2 regions of the Bacillus sp. PK3-037 genome follow, and region 1 is predicted to be linked to the other one. Evidence: predicted binding sites of a transcription regulator. Region 1 holds the regulator's gene; the other holds the start of a gene.
What was found. The regulator NrdR, encoded in region 1, represses ribonucleotide reductase genes. The targets are predictions, from matches to a motif close to AACACNATATATNGTGTT.

Region 1 (15,045 bases):
TTTTCCGTTCAGTTTTCCGGCTAATGATTTCTTTTTTAATCCCGGACTGATGGATGCCGCGATATCTTCTGTTGTTGTTCCTTTCGCAAACTCTTTGACTGCTCCATCAGGAAATGTGATTTTTACCATATCTGACATCATTGTCACTCCTTTTTTTGCATATAAAAACCCCGCCCCTATGAAAGGGACGAGGTTGAATAAACGGAATCGTGGTTCCACCCTTTTTTCCGCAAGCCAATACACCGGCATCTGCGGCTCTAAACTCTGTAACGGGAGTTCCCGTCAGCTATTACTGTTCCTTATAAAGGGGTTCACAGCTGAAGTTCAAAGGCGGTAAAGCGAATGGTCCTTAGCTGGGAAGCTTGCAGCCGTGACTTCCCTCTCTTTAAGCCGGTATCATTCCTTCATGTCCTTATCAGTACGTGTGTCAATCTTAATCTCCTATGTATTATAAATTGTTCGTTCCAAAAAATCAACACGATTGTATTTCCTTTTTTTCAAGCGGCAGCCTTATGTTTACAGGCTGCCGGCACTTATCCCTCTGAGTGCTTGACCGGTGTTTCAGCGTTTGAAAACGCCTGAAGCGGAAGCATTTGCACACGCTCTTGAAATACGTTTTGAATCGTCCTTACCATCATATGCTCGGGCTGGTCTGTATAGAGAATCACCTCATCAGGCGCGATGGAGATCAGCGGCGCAAGCAAATGGGAGTCAATGTACATGGGATGATCCCGGACAAATCGCCTGTCTATGTATTTCATTTTTTCCCGCTCCGGCACATAGCGCATCTCCCACAGTGTAAATGAACCATCATGGACAATGTGCACCTTTTTGATTCGCGGCGGTTTAGCCATTACATAGTCTCTGAGTGTCTGAATAAAGTTTTGGTACTCCTGCTCCATCTTATATTCGTCTATTGCCGCTTCCACAGTTTCTCTAAGCTGTTCGTAGTACTGTCCAAGGCGAAAGGTTTGAAAGGAACGAATTGAAAATACCCCGTCCTCTAAACAAATCGTTTGGAGCTCATCTAAAATACACTGCTTGCGCGGCGGCTTCATCGGTTCAAACGGAAGAACATCAGCTTCTCCTTCTATAATACTGTGTGCGAGCTGAAGGATTTGCTGCTGTTCATCCTGGTCCGTGAAACAATACGTCTCTTCAATCAACGACAGCATATGCTCGTCTTCTTTGCAATCTAAAAAAAACTTGACCAGAATCGGCTCCATAAAACCCTGAATAGAGAAAGCCGGCTCAGCTTTTTCAATCCCGATTTTTCGTATGCCTTCACGGACAATGATGTTTTTCCGATCGTCCGAATGCTGAATGAGATGTAAAAAAGCGGCTGTATCATGGTCATCTTCAAAGATTATTTCAAGCATGTTTGTCCCCCCTTACGGCATCTGTTACAAGTATATGGGGGATGTTTTTAAAATAGACGTAAAGGTCACCGGCAAATCTTAATTTGATTCTTGAAACAAGCTTTGCATTTTCTTTCTGAAGATAAATGGCAGCGCCATAAAAATGATATAAAATCCGAGGACCAAAAAGAAGGCGGGCAAATTGCCCGTGAAAAAGCTTGCTCCCAGCACGTTCAGTGCAACGGTCCCAGGGATGATTCCCGCAGCCGTCGCCGCAAAATATGGGAGCGGCTTGACATTAGAAAGCCCTGCCGCATAGCTGACGAAGTCAAAATTAATCGGAAGGATCCGCAGAAGAAAGATATAGAAAAAACCGTTTTCTTCCATCTGTTTCTGGATGTTTTCCAGCCTTTCGTGATGGCTGTTGGTTTTTGCCGCAAACAGACCGGCTGCAAAAAATGAGACAGCCGAAGCGCACATCGACCCAAATAGTGTGTAAAGCGTGCCGAGAATCGGGCCAAAGGCCAGACCGCCCGCAATAGAAATAACTGATACCGGAAATAATACAAGCGGCCTGACGATCGATATCCCGATAAAGATAAGCGGCGCAAAGATGCCGAATGATAAAACCCATATCCGGATTTCTTTCGGAGATAGATTTAAATACCTTTTATTTGCCCAAAAAATCAAGCCTGCTCCCGCAAGCACTGCCAGCCATTTAACAGCCGTTTTAAGTTTCATACCCTCAGTTCCTTCCCCTTTGAACCGCAGCGGTTATTAATGGCGGCGGTTTTCTCCGTCAAGACGGATAGGAGCAGCCAGATATAAAATCCGCTCCATTAATCTTGCCGCTTTCACTTCTTCCTTTTCTCCCCTTTGGGAATACGTAAAATGATGCTTCAGTTCATCAGGCGAGAAATTAGAAGAGAAGAAAGTCGGCAGCTGCTGGGACATTCTGTGCTGAAGCACTGTCCCGATGACTTCATCCCTGACCCAGCTCGTCATCGATTCCGCTCCGATGTCGTCGAGCATCAATACAGGCGTTGTTTTTACCATGTTCAGCTTTTCTTCCAACGAATGATCTTGAAGCGAATTTTTCAGCTCTCTGACAAATTCGGGCACATAGACGATCATGGAGGAATACTCTTTTTCCGCCAGCTCATTGGCAATAGCGGCGAGCATAAAGGTTTTTCCTACACCGAACTTGCCGTACAAATATAATCCTTTCCCTTTTCCCGTCTCATTATAGCTTTTCAGAAAATCCGTGACATGCTGGAACATTGCAAGTCTGCTCGGATCATTAATATCGACCTGCTGGAACGTCGCTCCGAGAAGATCCTGCTGAATATACATGCTTTTCATGAGAGACTTCTGTTTTTTCTGCTGATCGAGCTTTCGTTTGACCGGACATTCGTAATACTCGATATCAATAGAGCGGCCGGTCATTACAAGCTTCGGATGGTAGCCCTCCAACAGATTATTGCTGCTTTCGTCTTCTGAACAATAAGAGCAGTGCTTGCTCTGTCCAATATATTCATAAAGCTTATTTAAGCTTCTTTCAATCATTTTTTGATCGATGACGTTTTCATTTTCCTTTAAAAATGCCTGAACGTCTTGATCCTTCATCACTTTTTCCTTCATTTGTTCAAGACGCTTTTGGAAATCCGGTCTGCCGGTTACGCCCTGCAGGGAACGGCTGATTGGTTCCATGTATTACTTCACCCCGCATCTCTGCTCTTAATAGGCAGAGTATTTTTTCAGTTTTTTCATTTCTTCCATCATCTTTTTCTTCTGTTCTTCCAAGTCCTGTTCATGCAGCATTTGCTGTCCGGTTTCAGAATCGGACGCCGTTTTCTTTTCTTTCATCCAGTCAGGAAGTTTTTCTTCGCGAATCACTTTTTGATTTCGTTTAGAAGATTGGCTCGTTTTCCCTTCAGCCCATTCGAGATACTGGCGGTTTTCTTCTATGGCAAGCTTCATCGCTTCTCTGACCGTTTTGACTTTTTTGCGCGCCCAATGGGAGGCAATTTTTTGTATATAGTTTTTCGACAGCTTCATGTCGGTTTTCAGCATGACGTAATAAATCAATACATTTGTGACGCCTGGCTCCAGCTTCTGTTCAAACATAATCTCTTCTATAATTTTTAGATCTGCTTTTGAGGGTTCGGTTCCGTCCGCGATATCCTGAAGAAGCTTTTTCGGTGAGATGACCTCCAGCAATGCGATCAGCTCACTATCCAGCGAATCCTCTTCTGCCGCTTTTCCGCCTTCACGCAGATGTACCGGCTGTGTTTTCTCCACTAAGTCCGGCAGCTGTCCGTTCCTCTCAATTTGGTACCAGTCGCTTGCCGCTTTTCTTAAAGCTTCTGTGGTAATCACTTCATGCTCATCGATCGCGCTCATGACGACGTTTTGCATCTGCAAAGGATCAATGCCATACAAATAAGAAAGCTTTTTAATCGTTTCCCGCACCTGCTGCGTCATTGCTTTTCTTGGAATCATCGTCTCCGAAAGCCCCGCTAAAAACAAATCAAAATCGAACACATCCTCTGTAACGGTATAGGACGGAGCCTGTCCGACAGTTGTATACTCCCTTCCCGTCGCAAGTCTCACCGTTTCCTCCATATCGGATGTGAGGTTCCATTCACTCGGCTGCAGTGATTCAAACGCATGATTAAACGGCCTTGTAATGTCTTTGGCGTCTTCTGAAATCGCCGGATGCGTAAAAAATTGTTTTAACTGCTGATATTTTGTTTTTCCGACTCTGTTATACAGAAAAACGTTCAGCATGCCGTCTTCGAAAAATTCATTCGGCCGCAGCGGCGGCAGCAGTTCATATATAAAGAGGCGCTCCTGCCGCTCGGATTCTTTCATATAGACTTTTAGCAATCCGATGCCCTCGAGCTTTCCCTGTTCCTGATGGATCGTTTTCAAATTGGACTGGGTCATTCCCATCAGCTGTCTATGTGTGGATTCTCCGCCCCACAGACGGTTTTGTTCAAGTTCTCCCCACAATGTCATATAAAGAGAGAATGCAACAGGGCCGATTAAGGGCTGGTACAGTTGTGTAATAATTTGTCTGTCAATATCCTGCAGCATTGATTTGCTCTTCACCACATAAGGGTCTACAGGCAGTACATCTTTCCAATAGTCAGCCATACATTCTCAAACCTTCCGATTATGTTTCTACCTCTCATTTTACACCGTTTCGAATATCTATCAAATGCCAATTTTGCACATGAGAAAAGAGCTAGAAGAATCCTTTTAGCTCTTTAACGCTCTTTCTTTATTAAATCTTTTAATTCATCGATAAAGACATTAATATCTTTAAACTGCCTATAGACGGACGCGAACCGCACGTATGCGACTTCATCAACCTTAGCCAGGCGGTCCATGACCATTTCTCCGACGAACTCGCTTTTCACTTCGGAACAGCCTTGATTGCGCAGTTCTTTTTCAATGTCAAAACACATATCTTCCAGCGTTTTGAGTGAAACAGGCCTTTTTTCACACGCTTTAATAAGGCCGCGCAGCATTTTTTCCCTGCTGAATTCCTCTCGCACGCCTTCTTTTTTTACAACGATGAGCGGGGTTTCCTCCACTTTCTCAAAGGTAGTAAAGCGGTAATGGCAGGCTTCGCATTCCCGTCTTCTGCGAATGGATTTTCCGTCATCCACAGGCCGTGAATCGAGGACTCGCGTTCCGTTATGATGGCATGAAGGACATTTCAATAAAATCAGCTCCCAACTATTTCGTTCCCTGCAATGTATATTCGGCAGCCTCCGGCTATAAAGTGATGTGACAGGCATCTGTCGGGAGAGCCGTTGTTTAGGCTGTGTCTCACAGCATCAGGCGGTTTATGACATATCTCTTTCTTATTTTACAAAAAAAACGGAAAAAGAAAAAGCTAGCCGCCCCTGTTTGTTCATAAAAATAAAAGGAGCATAAGCTAAAAAGCGCGTAACGGCTTTCTAGCTCCAGCTCCCTTTGTGTTCGTGTTTACTTTATAGTACTTTCGCTTGCGCCTGCTTAATCTGCACAGGCCCCATTCCTCTTGGTATTTCAATGTTTTCTCTTGTATCAGCATGTAATGCCTCTGCAATGTAGTCAGCAGCGACATTAGGATCTAAGTCTCCACAAGTATAAACATCAATGCTTGCATATCCGTGCTCAGGAAAACTGTGAATCGTTAAATGTGATTCAGAAATAATAACGACTCCGCTTACGCCCTGCGGTGCAAATTTGTGAAATGCAACCTCGCGCACCTCAGCTCCTGATTTTAAAGCAGCATTTACAAACGTTTTTTCAATAAAATCCATGTCATTCAGCTTATCAAAATCGCATCCCCATAGCTCGGAGATAACGTGACGCCCCATTGTTTCCATAGTCATGGACCCCCCTTAACAAGAATTAAAAAGTGAAGTTCCAACAACTGGGTCGGCTATTTACCACGGGGGAAAGTTAGTCCGGAGAGGTCCTAACCCTTTAAGTAATCCCGAAACAGTCTCAAGCAAGAAGTTCACGAAAAATAGTATACTGTGTTTAAGTCTAATTTGCAAGAAGCGTTTTTTCAGAAATATGCTGTTAAGGGTTTTTTCTTAAATTGTGTCCATGACCTTATTCTATACAGCAGATGGATGTTTCATTCGTGCCGCCACATGGCGGATGAGATCAACTACTCTGCATGAGTAGCCCCATTCATTGTCATACCATGCGAGAACCTTTACTTTCCTGTCTTCCATCACCATTGTCGTAAGCCCGTCAATAACCGCCGAATGCGGATTCGTATTATAATCTGTCGACACGAGCGGTTCATCCGAATAATCAAGCACTCCGTACATTGACGTTTTGGCAGCCTGTTTGAATGCTTCGTTTACCTCTTCTGCCGTTACATCCGTTTTCAAGTCGACAACAAGATCAACTAATGAGACGTTCGGTACGGGCACACGCAATGCGAGACCGTGAAGCTTTCCTTTCAGGTGAGGCAGAACAAGCGAAAGCGCCTTTGCCGCTCCTGTTGTCGTCGGAATGATGGATTCACCGCATGCCCGGGCGCGGCGCAAATCTTTGTGCGGATTATCAATATTTTTTTGATCATTCGTATAAGCGTGCACTGTCGTCATTAGACCGCTCTCAATGCCAAATTCATCATCAAGCACTTTCACAACCGGTGCAAGGCAATTTGTCGTGCATGACGCATTTGAAATAATCACGTGGCGTTCAGCATCAAATTGGTCTTCATTAACACCCATCACAATGGTAACGTCTTCATTTTTCCCCGGAGCGGTCAGAATGACTTTTTTCGCGCCCGCTTCAATATGTCCCATCGCTTTTTCTTTTGAATTAAACTTCCCTGTTGCTTCAACGACAATGTCAATATCATATTCCCGCCAAGGCAGCTGTTGCGGATCACGGCTGTTTAACAAGAGTACTTTTTTTCCATTCACAATCAGGCTGTCTTCTCCAGCCTCAACCTCTTTGTCGTACCGTCCGTGATTTGTGTCATACTTTATTAAATGAGCCAGCGTTTCAGCCGAATAGCTGGCGTTAATAGCCACTACTTGAATTTGATCGTCTAACATTGCTTTTCTAAAGACCATTCTTCCGATTCTTCCAAACCCGTTTATCGCCACTTTTACCTTCACGTTGGTCACCCCTCATCAATTATGTCATTCTAAATTGTTGTCATCTGAAATTAGTATAACACATTAAAAAGAATTCGCCAGTACATATTGATAAAAATCAGCGATTATAACGCTAATTTATGATGTATCATACGTTTTCTTGCACACAATATGAGGATAAAGAATCAAAAAAGCAGCCAGCGCTGCGCACTGCCTGCTTTATTTTCTTATGATTCCTGTTTCAATTTATCATTGAGCACACTTTCTTCTAATACAGAGAAAGTATCGCCGTATACCTTGTTGATATGATTCGCTCCCCAATCGCAGAGCATATCTAAAATGCCTTCTAAGCTGCGGCCGTATTCACTCAGTTCGTATTCCACTTTAGGAGGAACCTGATTGTACACGATACGGTTAATGACACCGTCAGCTTCCAACTCGCGCAGCTGCTGGGTCAGCATTTTTTGAGTGATATTCGGCATTAAACGCTTTAACTCACTTGTTCGTTTTTTTCCGTGTGTCAGGTGGCATAAAATCACGCATTTCCATTTCCCGCCTATTACTTCAAGAGTCGCTTCAACTGAAATGTTATATTTTTTCTTCTCCATGCGGTTCACTCTCCTTACAGGCACCAAAAAGTGTCTATAGCACTTAAAAGTACGTACTTTTCTTTTTTGATGATATCTTTCATAATCACATTTGCCGGCTGAATTGAATCTGCTCTTTTATTTATATAGCTTGTTCGGCAGAATTTCAATCATACAACACATAACAGAAAAGGAGGATCTTGAATGACTTCAGCCAATAAAAGCAGCATTCCTGCACTTCTGGCACTCGCCATTAGTGCATTCGCGATAGGGACAACCGAATTTATCAGCGTCGGCCTTTTGCCGTTAATATCTGATGATTTACACATTCCTGTAACAACAGCGGGATTGACCGTTTCGCTATACGCACTGGGTGTTACGTTCGGCGCGCCTATTTTAACGTCATTGACCTCAAGCATGTCACGAAAGACGCTATTGCTTTGGATCATGATCATTTTTATCGCCGGGAATACGATGGCCGCGTCGGCCTCAAGCATCGGGATTCTTTTAGCAGCACGTGTGATATCCGCTTTTTCACACGGTGTGTTTATGTCGATCGGCTCGACGATCGCAGCTGATCTTGTCCCTGAAAATAAAAGGGCGAGTGCGATTTCCATTATGTTTACAGGACTCACCGTCGCAACAGTAACCGGAGTTCCTTTCGGCACGTTTATCGGCCAGCAGCTCGGCTGGCGGTTTGCCTTTATGGTTATTATCGCCGTCGGCATTATCGCTGTCATTGCAAATGGCATTCTTGTCCCTTCCAATTTACGAAAAGGGACGAAAACAACGATGCGGGACCAATTGAAGCTTGTGACAAACGGCCGTTTACTGCTTTTATTTGTCATAACAGCTTTAGGCTACGGAGGAACATTTGTTGTGTTCACTTACCTGTCTCCCCTGCTTCAGGAAGTGACGGGCTTTAAAGCCGGCACTGTAGCCATTATCCTGCTCGTATACGGAATTGCCATTGCCATCGGCAATATGATTGGCGGAAAACTGTCCAATCGAAATCCGATCGCCGCGCTGTTTTATATGTTTATCGTACAGGCGCTCGTCCTGTTTACGTTAACATTTACGGCTCCTTATAAAATTGCCGGCCTCATTACGATTCTCTTTATGGGCTTGCTGGCCTTTATGAATGTGCCCGGCCTGCAAGTATATGTCGTCATGCTGGCTGAACGTTTTGTACCGAGCGCAGTAGACGTAGCATCCGCGATTAATATTGCAGCATTTAACGCAGGAATTGCCCTAGGATCTTTTTTGGGAGGCTTGATTACCGATTCCATCGGACTGATTCATACCGCGTGGATTGGAGCTTTAATGGTAGCTGGAGCCGTCATCTTAACAGGCTGGAGCCGCCTTCTGGAAAAACAGGATCGGCAGGCAGCCTAACATTTCAATAAGGAGGAAACAAACATGACAACACATTTACAAGCAGCAGCAACACTTCATAACGGGGTGAAAATGCCGTGGTTCGGCCTCGGTGTATTCCAAGTGGAAGAAGGATCGGAACTCGTCAATGCGGTTAAAACCGCCATTGTTCACGGTTACCGCAGTATTGATACTGCCGCAATCTATGGAAATGAAGCGGGAGTCGGGGAAGGCTTGCGACAAGGAATTGAAGAAGCCGGCATCTCCAGAGAGGATCTATTTGTCACATCAAAAGTGTGGAATGCGGATTTAGGGTATGAGGAAACATTGGCGGCATTTGAAACAAGCCTGTCAAAACTCGGTTTGGAATATTTAGATCTATACCTCATTCACTGGCCTGTGGAAGGCAAATATAAAGAAGCTTGGAGAGCGCTTGAAACATTGTATAAAGAAGGCCGTGTCAAAGCGATCGGTGTGAGCAATTTCCAAATCCACCACCTGGAAGATCTGCTGAAGGGTGCTGAAATGAAGCCTATGATCAACCAAGTGGAATTCCACCCGCGCCTCACGCAAAAAGAGCTGATGGCTTATTGCAAGAAGCAAGGCATTCAAATGGAAGCATGGTCACCTTTAATGCAGGGACAATTGCTTGATCATCCCGAACTGACAGACATTGCAAAATCATATAACAAATCCGTCGCGCAAATCATTTTACGCTGGGATTTACAGCACGGCGTCATCACCATTCCTAAATCAACAAAGGAACATCGAATTAAAGCGAACGCGAACATATTTGATTTTGAATTATCACAGGATGACATGAACAGAATTGATGCGTTAAATGAAAATCTGCGCGTCGGTCCTGATCCGGACAATTTTGATTTTTAATCACAAAAACACCGTTCATAATGAACGGTGTTTTGTTATGCCCAGCAGCTGAGAATTTCCTCAAGCTGCTGTTTTGTCTCTTCGAGTGTGCCGCTATTGTCTATTACGTTATCCGCTCTTGACACTTTTTCCTCTAATGGTATTTGGGAGCGGATCCGGCTAAGCGCTTCTTCCTCCGTTAATTGGTTGCGCTTGGTCAGGCGTGCAAGCTGAAGCTCTTTTGTTACACTGACCACAATAATTTTATCCACTAAAGACTCCAATTTGCTTTCGAACAAAAGCGGGATATCTAATACTACAAATGTCTCCTGATTTGCAATGGACTCATCACGCCGCTTGAGCATTTCCTCTCTGACCGCAGGATGAACAATTGAATTCAAAGCAAGACGCTTCTGTTCATTTGTAAAGACCAGCGCCCCAAGCTTTCTTCTGTCTATATCACCATTTTCGAGCAGAATGTCTTCACCGAATTCGCCAATGATCTGCCGGTAGGCCGGCATCCCTTTTTCTACCGCTTGTTTTGCAATGATATCCGCATCTATGACAGTGATTCCTTTTTCTGTCATCATATTGGCAACCGTACTTTTGCCGCTTGCTATTCCTCCCGTTAAACCAATGACTAAGGTCAAGAGATCCACTCCTTTTTACAATTTCCAGAGCCCGATCGTGATCAGCAGAAGCCCCGGCAAAAACGCCATTTTATCGATCCATCTCCATTTAGACAGAATATGGCCGGCATTGATGCCGACTGACACAAACAGCGAACTCATCATCGCGACGGTTATGCTCATCGCAATGGGCGAAAAACCGAGAATGGCAGCTCCCATACCTGCTCCAAAGGCATCAATCGACAGGGCGAAGCCCAATAACACCGCTTCAATCCCATTAATCACACCAGATTTGTCGATATCCGCACTCATCGGTTTTCTCAAAATATGGATCACAATGCCCAATGACCGAACCTCTAAATTAAGCAGCGTTTTTTCATGCAATAGATAGTCTTTGTCTTTTGCCGGCCTGAAAAATTGATATAAAACCCACACGCCGATTCCAACCAATATTAACCCGCCGAGCTTCTCAGTCACATATACGGGAAAAAACTTGGTGAGAAAGCTTCCGATCAGCATGGATATAAACATAACAGTGCCGGAACAGAAGGCAATGACAATTATGGCTTTTAGCGGTATCTTCATTTTTCGCAATCCATACGTAAATCCGACTGAAAAACTGTCCAAGCTGACAGCTAACGCCAGCAGCAGTATAGAAACCATTTGCATATCCGTTTCTTCCTTTCTGTTGGTGCTCTTGTATCAGATGTTAAATGCCCGGAGATTCATCACAATCATGTATATGGAAAAGTGAAAAATCCGTGTTTCCGAAAAACGGCACTTCCTCTATTACAGAGTTACTGATATATGCACCGACAGCTTGGACGATGAAAATTCCTCTATTTTTTTTGGCACTTGGCGCAAAAATGTGTGCCTCTGCCTCCGACGACAATTTTGGTAATCATGGTGCCGCAATTTTTGCAGGGCTCATCTTTTTTCCCGTACACAAAATGCTGCAGCTGAAACATTCCGATTTCTCCTTGGGAATTGATATACGACCGGACAGTGCTTCCACCGGCATCAATCGCTTCCTGAAGGGTATTTTTAATTTCAGCATGAAGTTTTTTGATTTTTTGATCTGATAGCTGGTTTGCTTTTGTCTCGGGATGTACGCCCGCTCTGAACAGAGCCTCGTCCACATAAATGTTCCCGAGTCCGACGACCGTTTTCTGATCCAGAAGAGCGGTTTTGACAGCTCGGTTTGTTTTCGCCAGCCGTTCTTTCAAATACGCACTCGTAAATTCTTTTGCATCCGGTTCGGGTCCGAGTTGGGAAAGCGGCAGCTCCCCTGCTTCTTCTCCCGGTTTAAATAAATGCATGGTTCCGAATTTCCGAACGTCCCTGTAACGCAGCTGGGTCCCGTCCGTCATCGTAAATATGACATGCACGTGTTTATCGTCCGGCTCCTCCTCTTGGTGAAGCCCGTACTTCCCTTCCATACGAAGGTGGGAGACCATGACATAATGATCTAAGTAAAACAGTAAAAACTTTCCCCGTCTTCCGATGGACTGGATGGTTTCTCCTGCTAAGTTTCGCGCAAATTCCTCCGGTTCGGCAGGCCGTTTGATGATATTCGGCCATCTGATCTCTACCGATTTGATAGTTTTTCCTCTTACAAGCCCGGTCAGAGTGCGCCGGACGGTTTCAACCTCTGGTAATTCCGGCACATCCATCACTTCCTTTATCTCTGTTTATTTCGCATCGTACCAGGATGGGCCTGAAGCAAAGTCCACCTTTAATGGCACATCTAATGCAAGCGCATGCTCCATCACTTCTGGAACAAGCTTTTCAAGTATTTCAATTTCTTCCTTCGGCGCTTCAAAAATCAATTCATCGTGTACTTGAAGCAGCAATCTTGTCTTCAGCTGCTTTTCTTTCAGCTTGGCTGCCATATCAATCATGGCTTTTTTAATAATATCCGCGGCACTTCCTTGAATTGGCGTATTCATTGCCGTCCGCTCAGCAAAGCTGCGGATATTAAAGTTTCGGCTCGTCAGTTCAGGGATGTATCGGCGGCGATGCAGCAGCGTGGTTACGTAGCCTTTTTGCTTCGCGTCCTGCACTGAGTCCTCCATATACGCTTTGACGCCCTGGAAGCTTTCCAAATATCGGTCGATGAATGCCCCGGCTTCTTTCCGCGTAATGCCGAGATTCTGTGATAGCCCGTAATCACTGATGCCGTATACGATCCCGAAATTGACCGCTTTCGCCTGGCGTCTCATCGCCGATGTCACTTCATCCTCAGCGACATGGAACACATCCATTGCTGTTTTTGTATGAATATCCATGTCGTTTGTAAAGGCTTCGATCAGATTTTCATCCTTTGAAATGTGGGCAAGCACCCGCAGCTCGATTTGCGAATAATCAGCCGCAAAAATGAGCCAGTCTTTTTCAGACGGAACAAAGGCCTGGCGGATCTTGCGCCCTTCCTCAAGCCTGATCGGTATATTTTGCAGGTTCGGATCGGTCGAGCTGAGGCGCCCTGTTTGCGTTAAGGCTTGGTTAAAGCGTGTATGCACCTTGTGTGTATCTTTTCTTGTCACCTTTAAAAGCCCTTCGATGTATGTCGATTGCAGCTTGCCGATTTGTCTGTACTGCAAAATATAGTCAACAATATCATGTTTGTCAGCCAGCTTTTCAAGCACATCAGCAGACGTTGAATAGCCTGTTTTCGTTTTCTTCACAACTGGCAGGCCGATCTTTTCAAACAGGATGACGCCGAGCTGTTTAGGAGAATTGATATTAAACGACTCCCCCGCAATGTCATGAATTTTTTCTTCATATTCCTTCAGCTTGGCGCTCAGTTCTTCTCCCATTCGTTTTAAGCGGTCAACATCAACCTTAACGCCTGTTGATTCCATTTCTCCGAGAATAAGCGCCAGCGGCATTTCCAGCTCCTCAAACAATTCAAGCTGATCGTTGTTCTCCAGCTCCTGAACGAGCTTTTCCCGGAGGCTTTGAATGGCTAGAGCCTTTCTGACGAGATGCTCAGACAGTTCGCCTTCTGCCGGCACTGCGCGTTTTGCTCCCTTGCCGTAAACTGATTCATCGCTTGAAACGATATGCAAGCCGTAATCCTTAGCCACACTGGCAACGTCGTCATACGAATTGCCCGGATTTATGATATAAGCTGCAAGAAGCGTATCAAACTCCGCACCTTTCAGCTCAATGCCCTGCCAGCGCAAAGCCACGACAGCCCGCTTGCTGTCATAGACCCATTTTTTCTGATCGTCATTTTCCACCCATTCTTTAAACACAGCAGACTCGACAGCAGCGTCTTTTGGAATAAAGTAGGCGCCCGTTTCGTTCACTATCGAAAAACCGAGAATCGGCACTTCATGATAATTATCGCCAATCTGTTCAACGACAAATGCAGATGGAGAAACCAATATATCGCTAGTCACCTCGGTGACTGTTTTGACATCAATTTCTTCTAACGACTGATCCTGCTCCGCCTCTACACCGTCTTCCCCGAGCCGTTCAAGTAGCGTATTGAACCCAAGGTCTTTAAAGATGGCAATGACCTGTTCACGATTAAAGCCTTGATATTCCAGACCCGAAACGGATACCTCAATCGGCGCATCGGTCATAATCGTCGCTAATTCCTTGCTCATCAAGGCCTGATCCTTAAATTCTTCCAGCTTTTCCTTGAGTTTTTTTCCGCTTACCTCATCAATTGATTCGAGCAGCTTTTCAACAGAATGGAATTGCTTTAACAGCTTAATCGCGGTTTTTTCCCCGACACCAGGCACACCCGGAATGTTGTCAGAAGAATCCCCCATTAAACCCTTCATATCAATAATTTGGTCAGGCGTGAGTCCGTATTTCTCCCGGACGTGCTCTGGTGTGTAAAACTCAACATCGGTAATTCCTTTTCTCGTAATGGCAACCGTCGTCTGATCTGTTGCCAGCTGTGTTAAATCCTTATCCCCCGAGAAAACCTTTACCTCAAAGCCGTCTTTTTCAGCCGATTTGGCGAGTGTGCCGATAATGTCGTCAGCTTCGTATTGTTCCAGTTCGTAGCGGCTGATTTGATAGGCATCAAGCAGCTCGCGGATAAACGGCATTTGTTCTGAAAGCTCAGGCGGGGTTTTCTGTCTTCCGCCTTTATACTCTTTAAATGTGCCGTGACGAAACGTCGTTTTCCCGGCATCAAACGCAACCAGCATATGCGTGGGCTTTTCATCCTCAAGCATTTTCATCAAAATCATCGCAAAACCGTAAACCGCATTTGTATGAATTCCTTTATCATTGCTTAACAGCGGCAATGCGAAAAACGCCCGGTAAGCCAGACTGTTTCCGTCTACAAGCACTAATTTTTTTCGTTCCGTCATTCAATATCCTCCTAAGAAGCTGTAGCTTCCATTCATCTCATAATAATAGTCTTTAGCTTCTCTTATTTTAACAAAGTTCAATTTGAAAGGAAAATACGCGAACCGATGAGAACACACAAAAAAGGACGGGAACACAAAAAGGTTCCCGCCGTCAAAATTGGCTCCTTGGATGAAGGGGTTCTACTACATCCTACCAGCATAGGTTTAACAGTGCATGAAGATATTGTTAAAGCTTTGTAAACATTAAACAGGCTTTTCAGCAGCCCGCTTCA
Region 2 (15,045 bases), 920 kb from region 1:
TCTTGCATAGTAAATGGTTTTAATTCCTCTGTGATGTGCATACAAATCAATCCGGTTTAAATCACGAGTCGTCATTGTATCTTTTAGGAACAATGTAAAGCTGATTCCCTGATCAACGTGCTGCTGGATTGTCGCGATCATATCTACGACTTTGAACATATCCATATCATAGGCTTCTTTGTAGAAGAACCAGTTATTAGATGCAAGCCCAGGCATTGGGTAGTACGTTTTTGAGTTGCCGTATGTTCTTTCTTCAATCCGTTCCATAATCGGCATGACAGATGCCGTGCTTGACTGAACGTATGAAATCGAGCCTGTCGGCGCAATGCATAATCTGTAGCTGTGATACATGCCGTGTTCAGCGACAAATGCTTTTAATTGTTTCCAGTCCTCTGTCGTCGGGATATGCATACCTTCAAACAGATTTGCGATTTTTTCGTATTTCGGCGAGAAATCAGCTGAAACGTATTTATCGAAGTATTCACCAGTTGCATAAGTTGATCCTTCATATTGATCAAACGTCTCGCCCTTCTCTTTTGCGATCTCTGCAGAACGCTGGATAGAGTAGAAGTTCACCATCATAAAGAATGTGTTCGCAAAGTCGCGCGCTTCTGGACTTTCATACGCGATGCCATTTTGCGCCAGGTATCCGTGAAGGTTCATAGCGCCGAGACCGATTGATTTCATCGCTTTGTTTGCCCGTCTTACAGCAGGTGCATTACGGATATCAGTCGTTTCAGATACGTGAGTTAAAGAATCAGTCGCAAGCTTAACAGTCTTTTCGATGGATTTGTGCTCCATCACGTTGAGAATGTTAAGCGATCCCAGGTTGCAGGAAATATCCAAACCGATTTCATCTTCTACATCGTAGTCTGTGTAAGAAGAAACCTGAGATGCCTGCAGCACTTCAGAGCAAAGGTTAGAAAATTTCACCTTTGAAATATGGTTATTCGCATGTACTTTGTTGACATTATCCTGGAACATGATGTATGGATAGCCTGATTCAGAACGAAGCACCGCAAGTTTTTCGAGCAATTTCCGCGGGTTGATTTTCTCTTTTTTCACCCGGGGGTTGTCGACAAACTTATCGTACATTTCATTCATGTCCATTTCGTCCATGTGCTGTCCGTACTCTTTATAGATGGTATGCGGATAGAATACATAAGCCGCTTTGTCCTCACGCGCAAGCTCAACGAACTTGTCCGGAATGACTACACCGATAGAAAGTGTTTTGACGCGCACATCCTCGTCGGCAGAAATCTTTTTCGTATCGAGAAAATCATTGATATCGCGGTGGAAAATGTTTAAATACGCCGCACCAGATCCTTGTCTTTGTCCCATTTGGTCAGCATAACGGAACGCGTTATCAAGAAGCTTCATAACGCCTACAACGCCTTTTGTGGCATTTTCAACATCTTTGATGGCTTCACCTTTCGCGCGAAGCTTGGACAGGTTAAGAGAAACCCCGCCGCCCAGTTTAGAAAGCTGCATGGAGATATCGATCGCTCTTGAAATGTCATTTAAAGAATCATTGACTTCGAGCAAGAAGCAGCTCACCAGTTCTCCGCGGCGTTTTCTGCCAGCGTTCAAGAATGTCGGTGTGCTCGGCTGATATTCCTGATTGATCATCAGGTTGACATATTCTTTTGCTTTCTCAGTGTCGCCGTTTGCGAAGAACAGCGCAACAATTGAGATCCGGTCCTCATAACGCTCGAGGATTTTTTTCTTGTCATTCGTTTTCAAAGCATAGTCATTATAGAATTTAAACGCACTCATGAAGGAAGGAAAACGAAACTTCTTAGCGTAAGCTGTCTTAAACACTTCTTTAATGTCTTCAAAAGAATAAAGGCTTAAAAATTCTTCTTCATAGTATTGATTTTCAATCAAATAATCCAGCTTCTCTTTTAAATCGTGAAAGAATACTGTGTTTTGATTGATATAATCTACAAAATAGCTATGTACAGCCTCTTTATCCTTATCAAACTGGAATTTTCCATCTTTTTGGATCATGATTTCGTTATTTAACTGGATCCATTTTGGCACTTGATTTTGTGACAACTCTTTCTACCTCCTGAGTAAACAATTCAACGTCTTTAGATGTGCCGCTGAGTTCAAATTTGTGCAAAATCGGCACCTGATATTGTCTTGAAATGGTATCGGCGCTTTTCGCAAAGTTATCGCCCCATACTTTATTGCCGCTCGCAGCGACTCCTAATAAGAGATGGGCGTATTTTTCGAGAAATGATTGTGTTGATGCCGGTACCTGGCCGAAGTTTGTCGTGTAGGTGACCAAAACAAACGGAGTGTCCTGGTGGTCAATTTCGTCCACCTTGCGTATTTTCTGAAAGTCTATTTTATTCACAAAGCGCTGAACATTCCCTGTTTTTGAATCAAATATGATTTGTACCACGTTTTATCACGACCTATCAAAAAATATGAATCTCTCAACTACTAACACTATATATAGTATACTACCCTCTGGCAAAAACACAATATATAGATTCGTTTTAATAAAAAATTCATATTTTCTCTCTGGCACCCTCATCAGGGCCCAAAAAAGAGAGCAGAACGAGAATCATCTCTCATCCTACTCGAAGTGTCGTTTTTAAGCCGATGTATATCATAACATGAAAAAAAACTGCTTAGTAGTCTAGATTTTTTTTTCTTATACTGTCACAGCATTTTTCGCTTTCGACTGTTTCTTCTATTTCTGCGTCAGCGCCGATTTCTTCTAAAACTGCCTTCAATGCGCTTATAATTGAGGCTTCTCTGATTAATTCTTTTCCATTAACAATAATACTCGTTCCATATTCATAGCAGGAATCGTCTTCACAGATTTCTTCCCAGTGATTGACAATAATCTTATGCTTCATCATTTCACCCTCTGTATGTTCTGTGTCAGTATTCAGTTTAGCGGCCTGCGTCTGCTTTGTAAAATTCCATGCTTGTGAATTTTATTCAAGCTCATCAGACGGAAACGCTTTTTTAAGCTTTACCTTGTTATCAGCCTCATTATACTCATAAATTTCTATATTGCCGTCATTTACGATTCCAAAATGATTATTTTCGAGCGGAAATGAACTTGGCTGGGGCGTTTCATAAGAATCTCCGCTATCTGTTTCAATTACTGTTTCATCCCTACCGCACGCACCAAACAATAAGAACACAGCAATCCAGACAAGTGCAATTCTGATTCGTCTCAACTCCGCTTCAGATTCAGAAAACATTCGTTCACTCCTCTTTCGTTCAAATTTTTTACATTATATACACTTTCCCCCTTCTTATGTTCTCATTATAAAAAAGACCACGCAAGATAAAAAACAAGAGAGGCTGCTGTGTTAGCCTTTCAGCCCCTCCCTTTCTTACTTCTGTACATAAATGGATACTGAACCTCCGTTTACATGAAACTCTCCCCATCCATCAGAATGAATCGTAACGGGATCGGAGCGGTTCCCAGTAATGTCATACCATGTCTCGCCGGCATTTTGCTTTCCGACGTACATCCTCTTTGACCCGCCAGGACCGTCTGTGATTAATGCAGCCAATCCTGATTGGGCGGCCGATTGATCACCTTCCCTCGTCCAGCCAATCACATCCTCATGGTCAAAATAATCATGCTGGGTCCCGTATGCATAATGTTTACGCGCTTTTAAAATGGGTTCTATTTTATTTTTGAGCGACGGAATTTCCCTTGACGATGAACCCTTTGTTCCATACATATCTCCATAGAAAACCTGCGGATAACCAGCCTCTCTTGTTAAGATGAAGGCATAAGCGAGGGGCTTAAACCATGTTTGTACAGTCGACTCCAAGGATTGTCCCGGCTGTGTATCATGATTTTCCACAAATGTTACCGCTTGCATCGGATGCTTTGATACGACAGTGCCGTCCAGCAAATGTCTCATATCATAGCTGCCCCCCTGTGAGGATGCAGCCTGCAAATGATAGTGAAGCGGGACATCAAAAACAGATTGCTTAAAATCAGTTTTATTCAAATAGTTTTCGAGCTCGTTCAGGTTATTTTGCCAATACTCTGCAACTGTAAACATTTCCTTTCCTGTTGATTGTCTGACTGCCTTTACCCAATCACTCAGAAAAGAAAATTTAATATGTTTAACAGCGTCGAGCCGAAAACCGTCGAGTTGAAGCTCGTTTGCATACCAGGTACCCCATCTTTTCGTTTCTGCGACAACATCCGGATGATCATAGTCGACGTCTGCATACATCAAATAATCGTAGTTGCCGTTTTCCCTTGATACTTCCCAATCCCATGCCTTTCCATCCCCTCGAAACTTATAGAGGCGGTTCAGCTTTCGGGATTCGTCCCAATCCGCTCCGTCGAAATGGTACCAATGCCACTTAAAATCGCTGTACGTGCTTCCGCGGCCCGGGTAATGAAAGCCTGTCCATGCTTTTATTTGATACTCTCCTGATGATTCCTGATTTCTATCGTTTGGATTCACTTCGACCGCGGTTACATCTTCCGTTGCATCCGCGTCTGCCTTATGATTCAAAACAACATCACCGTATACTTGGATGTTTTGCGAATGCAGGGAGCTGATCGCTGACTGAAGCTCCGGTTTTGTGCCGTATTTTGTCCGCATCGTCCCTTTTTGCTGAAATTCTCCTAAATCGTACAAATCATATGGGCCATATCCATTGTCAGATTGACTCGTTCCTTTGTATGCAGGCGGAATCCATACAGCAGTGATTCCAATTTCAGATAAATGCCCCGCATCTTCTTGCAAGCGTTTCCAATGTTGTCCGTCATTAGGCAGGTACCATTCAAAGTACTGCATCAGCGTGCCATTTACGCTTGCAGCCCAAGTTTTAGATACCGGCAGCGTGACAAACAGTAATGTTAAGAAAAACACCAGACCGCATGATATGGCACGTTTTCGTTTGTGAATCATTTTCCTCTCCCCTTTCCAGCATGATCACAAATCATTGTACAACAATAGGAGTTTTACACAAATAACCAATTTCCTATATTTTTTGTAATCTCTACAGGAACTTCTGCGACACAAAAAACCTCGGGCTTTCAGCCCGAGGTTTTTCAATTTCGTTTTTATCTTTATGGTCTATTCTAATTCAAGCTGGACGTTTTTTTGCGGTGCAAAAGTTGAGATCGCATGTTTATATATAAGCTGCTGCTTACCTTCCGATTCTAGCAATACGGTAAAGTTATCAAAGCCTTTCACCTGGCCGCGCAATTGAAAGCCGTTCAGTAAAAAAACAGTGACATACGTATTTTCTTTGCGGATTTGATTCAAAAACTGATCCTGAATATTAATCGGTTTCATGTTTCGTCCTCCTTGATTCTCTATATCATACAGTTTCGATTAAAGTTGCAGTTTTCCTGCTATATGTGTGAAAATTTCCTTTTTTTTCAGCTCCATATCAACAGGCGGGGTCATATCGAACCAGTCAACCGGCATTTTGTTGCGAAACCACGTCAGCTGGCGTTTCGCATACCGTCTGGAGTTTTGTTTTAATTGCTCGACAGCCTCAGAAAGTGTCACAAATCCGTCAAAATATGCGTACAGCTCCTTGTAGCCGATCGCCTGTATCGATTGACAGTCTCTCAATTTTCGGTCGTAGAGCTGTTTCACTTCCGGAAGAAGTCCGGCTTCCATCATCAGATCGACTCGCTGATTAATCCTTTCGTAAAGCGTGTCTCTGTCCATTGTAAGCCCGATTAATACAGCATTGTACAGCAGCTCCCGCTTTTGCTCTTTTAAATGCTGCGACATCGTTTTACCAGATGTATGTAAAATCTCCAGCGCGCGAATCACTCTTCTTGTATTATTCGGATGAATCGCTTTTGCTGCCTCCGGATCAGCCGCAGCCAGCTTAGCATGAAGGAATTCAGCCCCCTCCTGCGCCGCAGCCTTCTGCATTTCTTCCCGAAACGCCGGATCGTTCGCCTCTTCCGTAAAGGTATAATCGTAAAGGACGGATTGAATGTAAAGCCCCGTACCGCCTACAATCATCGGAAGCTTTCCTTTTTTTGCGATTTCGCTGATTTTATTTCTGACCAAGCCTTGATAATCCGCGGTGGAAAAAGAATCTGCCGGGTCTAGAATGTCAATCAGGTGATGCGGCACACCTTCTATCTCCTGTTCAGAGATTTTAGCTGTCCCGATGTCCATTCCTTTATAAACCTGCATGGAATCCCCGCTGATAATTTCCGCGTTCAAACCCTTAGCAAGCTGAATGCTTAAATTGGTTTTCCCCACTGCCGTTGGTCCGACTAATATGACAACGGGCTGTTTGTTATTTTTCACTATGTATCACTCTCTTTTACAAATCTCCCCCCATTATAGCACTCATCATATATAACCACCTATCCATTTTGCCCTTTTTTTGCAGCAGTAAACATCTCTTCTACCAGCCAAGAGGCTCATTTCCGACGATTTCCCGTGTCTTGCCTTTCAAATGATGGCGATGCGTTTTTTTGCTGTGATTTCGGGGATCGTACACAACACCTCCGTAACGGATCTGAATCGGCTCGTTATAAGCGAGATAAGTGTTTTCTTCAATTTCGTGATAATGTGTGCCGTCAGCCCTGGGAATGGCAGGGCCCGAGATCCCGTAATAGCGGTGGAAATGGCCATTTTCAAACGAAGTAATCCCAGTGAAGTAGTGTGTATGGCGATCCGTATTCGTTCCGTTAGCCGGCTGAGTAAAACCTTCAATGATATGATAATGCCCCTGTTCACCGGTTGTTTTAGCACGATAAGCATGTACGTGAGGCGGCGCCGTGGCCCAGTCAGACTGATACAGGCCCAATGAATTCACTCTCCTTCTTTTTCAGCTGAACGCCCAATCAAATTTGGGTAGGCTGAATACACTGCATCATCTACACTTTATTATTGGAGGAAAGAAAAAATGAACGAAGTGGAATATTTCATTGACGAAAATGATGCAAGAATCTTTGGCAGACCAGGGTTCGGCTACGGGTTTGGACGGCCAGGTTTTGGATTTGGAAGACCTGGGTTTGGCTATGGCTTTGGACGGCCGTTTGGATTTTACGGAGGACCTTTTTTTGGGGGGCTGGTAGGCGGACTTGTAGGAAGTGCTTTATTTAACCCTTATTTTTATGGCGGATATCCTTATCCTCCGTACCCATATTACTACTAAACCCGGCAGACCCCTTATAAAAGGGGTCTTTTTTATCCCCCGAATCTGAGTTGAAATGAATCTCTTGACTCATACATAGGTTTGCACTAATATTTTTCTAGCTGATGATCTTTTCATTACCTTACATTTATCATATTTTGAGTGAGGAGGATTACGATGATGGTCGGTTACTTATTCCTCACAATTGCCATATGCTCAGAATCAATCGGAGCGGCCATGCTGAAAGTGTCTGACGGCTTCAAAAAGTGGAAGCCGAGTGCATTGGTCGTGATTGGTTATTCCCTTGCTTTTTATATGCTGTCGCTTACTTTAAACCGCATCCCTCTAAGCCTTTCATATGCGACATGGAGCGGCGTGGGTACGGTGCTGACGGCCGTTATCGGTGCGAAATTTTTCAAGGAAAAACTGAATGTAAAAGGATTTATTGGGATTGGTCTATTAATTTCAGGTGTTGTGCTGCTTAATTGGCAGTAAGGGAGTGTTGTATATGAGAGGATTTCTTTATTTGGCTCTTGCCATATTATCTGAGGTATTTGGGAGCACAATGCTCAAACTCTCCGAAGGCTTTACGCAATTCTGGCCTATTATCGGAGTGGCTGCCGGATTTCTGTCCGCCTTCACGTTTTTAAGCTTTTCTTTAAGAACCATAGACTTATCAAGCGCTTACGCCACTTGGTCCGGTATCGGGACGGCGCTTACAGCGGTAGTCGGTTTTTTGCTTTTTGGCGAAACCATCAGCTTGAAGGGTATATTTGGGCTGACACTCGTTATTGCAGGCGTTGTGCTGTTAAATCAGTCAAAAGCCCCTAATAAAGAAAAAAAGCAGACGGCCTGTCAGTGACCGTCTGCTTTTTTATGATTGCTCCGATATTTTTACAGAAGCCTCCAGCTGCAGTTCGACGTTTCCTTGAATGGCTCGTGAGATCATGCAGGAAGACTCCGCTTTTTCACAAAGCTTGCGGGCTAACGCAACGTCTTGTTCTGAGGCATCGTGTCTGAGGACTACTGCGGGGCGGTGAATGATTTTTTTGTATGTAAAGATCCCTCTTGTCACATCGACTATGCCTTCTGATTCCATCTGCAGATCTTCTTTTTCCAGTCCGCTTCTTTCCATCATAGCAGCAAGCGTAATAATATAACAGGTTGCCGCTGCCCCGAGAAGCATTTCATCCGGGTTGGTCCCCTCCCCCGGTCCGTCCATTTCTTTAGGAATAGAAATAGACGTAATGAGATTCCCGCTTTCGATTGTGCCGACATCATTGCGTTTTCCCGGCCAATTCGCTTTTAGATAAAAATGATGATCTGCCATTTGATTGCCTCCTTCAATGGATTCCATTTCAGTCTACTGATCTTCCTTGATTTTGTCCTCTGATTTGCTTATTAGGAATATTCTTTTTCAAGTACATGTTTTATCGCCCGGACATAAGAGTAGAATTCACTGGTTTTCGTGTATTTCCTATCTTTATAGTAAAAATCATCAAAAAAGGCTTCTCTCTGTTCACGGCTGATTTCCAGCTGGATACTCAGCCCGGTTTCCCCCCGGTTATTAATGTTATCTGCACTTAATCCTGCAAGGCCGCTTTGAGAGGACGCTAATTCAGCGGAAAACCCTCTTTTTTCAAGAGCTCTGACAATCATTTTCGCCCGCTTACGGTCTGTTCCTCCGACAAGTGTATTTTTCTTTTCTCCTTTATATCCGTGAAAAGCGACAACGTACTGGTGCTCCTTGATCTTCTCTTCAGCCAATGGCTCATCAAAGTTGGTGCTTGTAATGTGCAGCGTTTGATTATCATGTGACTTTAAGCCCTCAAACAGGTAAGTCGAGTAGTCATCGTTGAAATAACGCACAAGCTCACTTACTCCGCCTTCAATTCTTCCGCCGTGCGGAGACATGATTAAAACTTTGCTCCCTTTTTTCTCTTGATAAGAAATATCATAATCAGCAGGGTCCTCATTCTCTGCCAGACTGCTGAAATTTGAATATGTATCCGGCTGGTTAGATGGTTCAGGTTCTAATGAGTAATGAACATATCTTATGAATAAGACTATGGCTAAGACGAATATGACATTTAGTAAAAATCTTCTCATGTTAAACTCCTTTCACAAGAATGGCAAGGTTCATTATATGAGGTATAGTCAATAGGTTTTATCTTACCATTGTATACACCATATCATCAGTGAAAAAGTTCCCGGTTTCAAAAAATCAATTGAATGTCACATTTATCAGCGGTTATATTCAAATATCAGTGAAAAAAGATTGAGAGGAAAAACAGAAAAGGTAGGAATAACCTCACTTGGTAATTAAATGTATAGAGGAATAAGGAAGGTTTTACTAAAAACCAGGCTGTCCGGGATGCATAATCGGACAGCCTGTTATAGTCCTGCGAACCGGGGTTCTTGCTTCCTTGTTCGCACAAAGTCACAGGAGAGGATAGAGTCTAATAAAAACGTTCTGATCTGATGGCTCGTAAAACAAAAAGCTTTAATTTGTGTTTTGCTTTTCTGCCTGACGATAATCGTTCTTTTTGTTATGGTGCCGTCTTTCTTCATATATATAATGCTGATTGGTATCTGATCTTCCAAAGACCGGCGTAAGAAGATATTCATACGATTATCACTCCCTCCTGTTTGATATATATAAATGATAATACGAACAAACGTTCCTTTTCAATACCCAATGATTAACAGTACACATGATTCTTTCGTATCAGATTCAAAAGATTCATAAAAACAAACTCTTGTCCGCCTCCTCTAAAGGACAAACAAACTTACCAAACATATGATCATCTCATAGAGTATACAGAGAACATCATAATAGGAGGAAAATCGATGTTTGGCTACTCTATGGTACAAATGGTGAGAGCAAACGCTCATAAGCTTGATTGGCCGTTGCGTGAAAGCGTCTTGCAGCTCTACAAGCCCTTCAAGTGGACTCCTTGCTTTTTACATCAGTTTTTTGAAACTAAATTAAAAAACAGAAAAAAAATGTCGGTCATCATTGAATTCGAGGAAGGCTGCCATGAGGCCGGCTTTCAAATGGCGGGACAGGTTTTACAAAAAGAAAAACGCAGCAAGCTAAAAAACCGTTTTAACAAAATCAATTGCTGCAGCGCAGAGGTTACCCCTTCAGCATTGCATTCTCTTCTTTCTGAATGCAGCGATATTCGCAAAGTGTATTTAAACCGCGAAGTTAAAGCGCTTCTTGACACAGCAGCCGAAGCAAGCCATGCAAAGGAAGTCGTCAGAAGCGGGCAAACCTTAAGCGGTAAAGGCGTTACAGTCGCAGTCGTCGATACAGGAATCTACCCGCACCCTGACTTAGAGGGAAGAATTATTGGATTTGCCGATATGGTAAACCAAAAAACAGAGCCGTATGATGATAATGGACATGGCACACACTGCGCAGGTGATGTCGCAAGCAGCGGCGCGTCATCTTCCGGCCAATACCGCGGACCTGCACCGGAAGCCAATTTAATCGGAGTAAAAGTGCTGAACAAACAAGGTTCAGGCACGTTAGCGGACATTATTGAAGGCGTCGAATGGTGTATTCAATATAATGAGGACAATCCGGATGAACCAATTGATATTATCAGCATGTCCCTTGGCGGCGATGCGCTGCGTTATGACAATGAACTGGAAGATCCATTAGTCAAAGCAGTTGAAGAAGCTTGGAACGCCGGGATTGTCGTCTGTGTTGCTGCCGGAAATTCAGGCCCTGATCTGCAGACAATTTCAAGCCCTGGTGTAAGCGAAAAAGTCATTACTGTCGGCGCGTTTGACGATAACAATACAGTAAGCAGCGAAGATGATACAGTTGCTTCTTTCTCAAGCCGCGGACCGACTGTATACGGGAAAGAAAAGCCCGATATTTTAGCACCGGGCGTAAACATCATTTCCCTTCGCTCACCGAATTCATATATCGATAAGCTGCAAAAATCAAGCCGTGTAGGGTCTCAGTATTTTACAATGTCGGGGACATCAATGGCAACGCCGATCTGCGCGGGAATCGCCGCCTTAATACTCCAGCAAAATCCAGATCTTACGCCGGATGAAGTGAAAGAGCTGCTTAAAAATGGGGCTGATAAATGGACAGGCGAAGACCCGAATATTTACGGTGCCGGAGCAATCAATGCTGAGAAAGCTATTCCTGGTGAATAAGATTTCATAATCTTCGTGAACACTGCTGGTTCGTTAAAGGGTCAGCAGTGTTTTTTAGCATACATAAGCCGGTATATCCCAGCAGAGTGTAAAACATAAAACAATTGGGAATAGTTACAGTATAGATCAAAAGGAGGAATGACTGATGGCACTCAACAACACTGAGCTTTCTGAATGGTTGAGAGAGCGGATCGGCCAGACGCTTGATATTAGAAAAGGCGAACTGACCAATAACCAAGACGAGATTTCAGATTTGGATCAGATTGTTCTTCACCTTCAAAAAGTGGGCATACGCAGCGCAAACCACCCTGACGACTATGTTGCAAATGACGAACTCGTCCTGGAAGGCGAAGGAACAACCTTTACTGAAGCTGGAGACGTACCGCTTCCGCAGAACGCTTATGAAATTCCTTTATTAGGGGATATTCACATTCACCAAGAAAATGGCGGATTGAAGGTACTGACAGATCGTGCGGTATATACTATTGATGTACAAAACAAATGAAGAAACTTTCACCTGGTCGAAAGAATACAGCGCCTTTGACATTGCTCCAAAGGCGCTTGTTTGCATGGAATCATTTCCTTCCCCGCAAGCCGATATTTTCGTCCCAAAACTATTGAACGGCACCTAAAATAGATATATAGTTTTAGACATAACAGGTTGTCGTTTCCAATGGGATTCTGTTATACAGATTGCGCAAAGCTTTCTTTTACATCTGGTCTAAACTGAATAAATGCATCTGTCTTCATCTATTAGGCGAGGAGAATGAAAAATGGAAAATTTGATGTTTCATCCGCATGCTAAAGAGTTTCATGAAAACCCCTTTTCAGTTTTAGGCCGTTTTAGGGAACACGCACCCATTCATCGATTCGAATTACACCGTTTTGGAAGTACATATCCGGCGTGGTTAATGACCCGTTACGATGATTGCATGGCATTTCTTAAAGACAACCGAATTACAAGAGACGTTAAAAACGTAATGAGCAAAGAACAAATTGAAATGCTCAATGTCAGTGAAGACGTTGATTTTGTATCAGATCATATGCTGGCAAAAGACACACCTGACCATACTCGTTTAAGGTCACTGGTTCACCAAGCATTTACCCCCCGCACCATTGAAAATCTACGCATCAGCATCGAACAAATTACTGAACGATTGTTAGATGAAATGGAAAAAGAAAATGAAACAGACTTCATGGCATCCTTTGCATCTCCGTTACCGTTTATCGTGATTTCTGAAATGATGGGCATACCGAAAGAGGAACGGGCACAGTTTCAAATATGGACCAATGCCATGGTTGATACTTCAGAGGCCAACCGAGAACTGACCAATCAGGCTCTACGGGAGTTTAAAGACTATGTTGGCAAGTTCATTCATGAAAGAAGAATACAGCCAAAAGACGATTTGATTAGTAAACTTGTGCATGCTGAAGAAGACGGCCAAACGTTAAGTGAAAAAGAACTTTACTCTATGCTGTTCCTTTTGGTGGTAGCAGGACTTGAAACGACGGTTAACTTAATCGGATCTGGCATGCTTGCATTGCTTCAGCACAAGGAAGAATTAGAGAAACTGAAACTGCATCCTGAAATGATAGATACAGCCGTTGAAGAATTGCTGCGCTACACCTCCCCTGTCGTTATGATGGCAAATCGGTGGGCCATTGAAGATTTCTCCTACCAAGGCCACTCTATCAAAAAGGGAGACATGATTTTTATAGGAATCGGTTCTGCCAATCGAGATCCTGAACGATTCGAAAATCCAGAAACATTCGATATAACCAGAACACCTAATCGGCATATCTCTTTCGGCTTTGGGATACATTTCTGTTTAGGAGCGCCGCTGGCAAGATTGGAAGGACAAATTGCGTTTAACGCACTGCTGAAACGATTTCCGCAAATTGAACTTACGGTAACGCCAGAAGAGTTGAAATGGAGAAAAAATGCTTTTTTAAGAGGATTAGAACGTCTTCCGGTCTCACTTGCAAGGAAAGATTCACTTTCACACCTCAGCTGATTTCTTCCAGCAGATAAAAATCCCCCTTTTAAAGGGGGATTTTATATTTCCTCAGCGCTTTACCAATTCATCTGCGTTTTCTTCGCTGGCTTCATGTTTTTTGCGAAAAGCCTTAAGGAAATTCGCGTTTACTACGCCTCTGTTTGAGTATAGTTTTTCACAAAACTCCAGCATGGCGCTGGATGCTTTAGATTCTGTTAACATCATCATGTGATTGCTGGAATCGACATCCACCAGATGGAATTGAGGGATTTGCCGCTCCCATTCCTCCCAGTAGGCAGTATCATCCAACGGTATTTTTTCATTTGAAATGGTAAAGTAAATGTCCAAGTCGCCAAGGAATGCCCTGCTTTTATTGCGGAAATAATAACATTTTACCGCTTCAGGATCAATAAGCGGCTGGACAGTGTACGCCTCAAATTCATAAGCATGCTGAGCTTTGACCATTTGGTTAAGCTGAGTCCGTATTCTCTTCTCCGGTTTGGTTAATCCCCGCTTTCTTGCTAAACCAATCAGTTCAGTTAAAAATTCCTCTTCCCCTCTGTCAACATCTACCTCTTCACGGCTAATGAGAACGTCTGTAAGCTTTTCCGGCTGAACAATAGATGCCAGCATTGTATTTATCGTTTGAAGCATTGACGTTTTTACAGAAGACTCATTTTGTTCACGTTCAGGACTGTAAGGGGAATCAATCATGACCATGCTTTTTACAGCAAGCCCCTGGCTTTGCAGCTGGCGTGTTACTTCATATGCGAGCAGTCCGCCTAAAGAATATCCGCCTACATCATAAGGGCCTTCCGGCTGTACGGATCGCATAATGTCTATATAATAGGAAGCCATTTGTTCAATCCCGTGTATAGGAGCATGATTTGTCATAAAGCCCCTGGCTTGAATGCCGTAAAAAGGACGCTGGCTTTTCTTCGCATATGGCGTATAGATTTCTACACCGCCTACTCCTCCATGAAACCAAAATACAGGGCGCCCCCGCTTGCCATCGTTTAACGGTATCAATTCCGGAAATGACCGGCTGACAGTCTGGACTGACTGGTCTTGTACTGTGTTCTCCCGTTTCATTGCTATCAAGTCCACCATATTCTGCACGGTTTGACACGTTTGCAGCTCTGCCAGGCTGATTGACAGGCCAGCTTCTGCTTGCCATTGCTGCAATAACTGTATACAAACGATAGAATCAAACCCGTAATCTTGTAATGCCTTTTGAGGATTTAATTCTTCAGGTGTCATGCCCAATACATCAGATATCATTTGAATATCGTTTCTTTTGTGAGGGGGAATCTCATCATTTGAAAAAGCAGGTGCTATTTCTGGTGACAGAAAGCCATTCCAGCAATTTCTTTTTTCAAACGGATAGGCGGGCAATGATATTCTCCGCGCACCTTTTCCTTGATGAAGCTGCTCCCATGGAATTTGCACTCCTTTTGCCCAGCAAAACGCGATCTTTTCAAGATGGCTTTCAGACAATAGTGTCTGCATCACGATATCGCCCAATGTTCCCTCAAGCAAGGCGCCGATATCTGACAAGCCTTCTTCTGAATTTCCGATAAAGCAAGGTACAGTGCTTTCCGGTTTTTCTGCTTTTTCCGCACCTGTTAGGTACTCTTCCAATCCGAGTACGAGTTCATCCTTACTGCGGATGACCAAGGCCATCCGGTCACTCATCTCTTCTCGTCCGACTTGAAGTGTGTAAGCGTAATTTTGTAAAGACAGTTCT

Region 2: a site for NrdR is predicted at 2,454-2,471, ahead of nrdI (class Ib ribonucleoside-diphosphate reductase assembly flavoprotein NrdI). Genes of this name have one in related genera too.

What each region holds. Positions count from the first base shown of each region.
Region 1 is NZ_CP096408.1:1,293,799-1,308,843, reverse strand. Features, by position in the region: gene thrS (threonine--tRNA ligase) at 1-138, opposite strand, end outside; gene ytxC (putative sporulation protein YtxC) at 534-1,379, opposite strand; gene M1D69_RS06705 (TVP38/TMEM64 family protein) at 1,458-2,099, opposite strand; gene dnaI (primosomal protein DnaI) at 2,136-3,068, opposite strand; gene dnaB (replication initiation membrane attachment protein DnaB) at 3,096-4,517, opposite strand; gene nrdR (transcriptional regulator NrdR) at 4,631-5,089, opposite strand; gene speD (adenosylmethionine decarboxylase) at 5,363-5,743, opposite strand; gene M1D69_RS06680 (glyceraldehyde-3-phosphate dehydrogenase) at 5,981-7,003, opposite strand; gene M1D69_RS06675 (winged helix-turn-helix transcriptional regulator) at 7,210-7,590, opposite strand; gene M1D69_RS06670 (MFS transporter) at 7,774-8,964, shown strand; gene M1D69_RS06665 (aldo/keto reductase) at 8,989-9,831, shown strand; gene coaE (dephospho-CoA kinase) at 9,867-10,460, opposite strand; gene ytaF (sporulation membrane protein YtaF) at 10,476-11,108, opposite strand; gene mutM (DNA-formamidopyrimidine glycosylase) at 11,279-12,106, opposite strand; gene polA (DNA polymerase I) at 12,131-14,773, opposite strand; gene pnpS (two-component system histidine kinase PnpS) at 15,017-15,045, opposite strand, start outside.
Region 2 is NZ_CP096408.1:2,216,777-2,231,821, forward strand. Features, by position in the region: gene nrdE (class 1b ribonucleoside-diphosphate reductase subunit alpha) at 1-2,058, opposite strand, end outside; gene nrdI (class Ib ribonucleoside-diphosphate reductase assembly flavoprotein NrdI) at 2,018-2,410, opposite strand; gene M1D69_RS11570 (hypothetical protein) at 2,643-2,873, opposite strand; gene M1D69_RS11575 (YmzC family protein) at 2,955-3,227, opposite strand; gene amyS (alpha-amylase) at 3,363-4,913, opposite strand; gene hfq (RNA chaperone Hfq) at 5,082-5,303, opposite strand; gene miaA (tRNA (adenosine(37)-N6)-dimethylallyltransferase MiaA) at 5,343-6,287, opposite strand; gene M1D69_RS11595 (YmaF family protein) at 6,388-6,801, opposite strand; gene M1D69_RS11600 (hypothetical protein) at 6,892-7,143, shown strand; gene ebrA (multidrug efflux SMR transporter subunit EbrA) at 7,300-7,617, shown strand; gene erbB (SMR family multidrug efflux transporter EbrB) at 7,631-7,984, shown strand; gene M1D69_RS11615 (OsmC family protein) at 7,997-8,452, opposite strand; gene M1D69_RS11620 (poly-gamma-glutamate hydrolase family protein) at 8,524-9,231, opposite strand; gene M1D69_RS11625 (hypothetical protein) at 9,517-9,750, opposite strand; gene M1D69_RS11630 (S8 family peptidase) at 9,973-11,301, shown strand; gene M1D69_RS11635 (hypothetical protein) at 11,447-11,806, shown strand; gene M1D69_RS11640 (cytochrome P450 family protein) at 12,075-13,316, shown strand; gene M1D69_RS11645 (beta-ketoacyl synthase N-terminal-like domain-containing protein) at 13,368-15,045, opposite strand, start outside.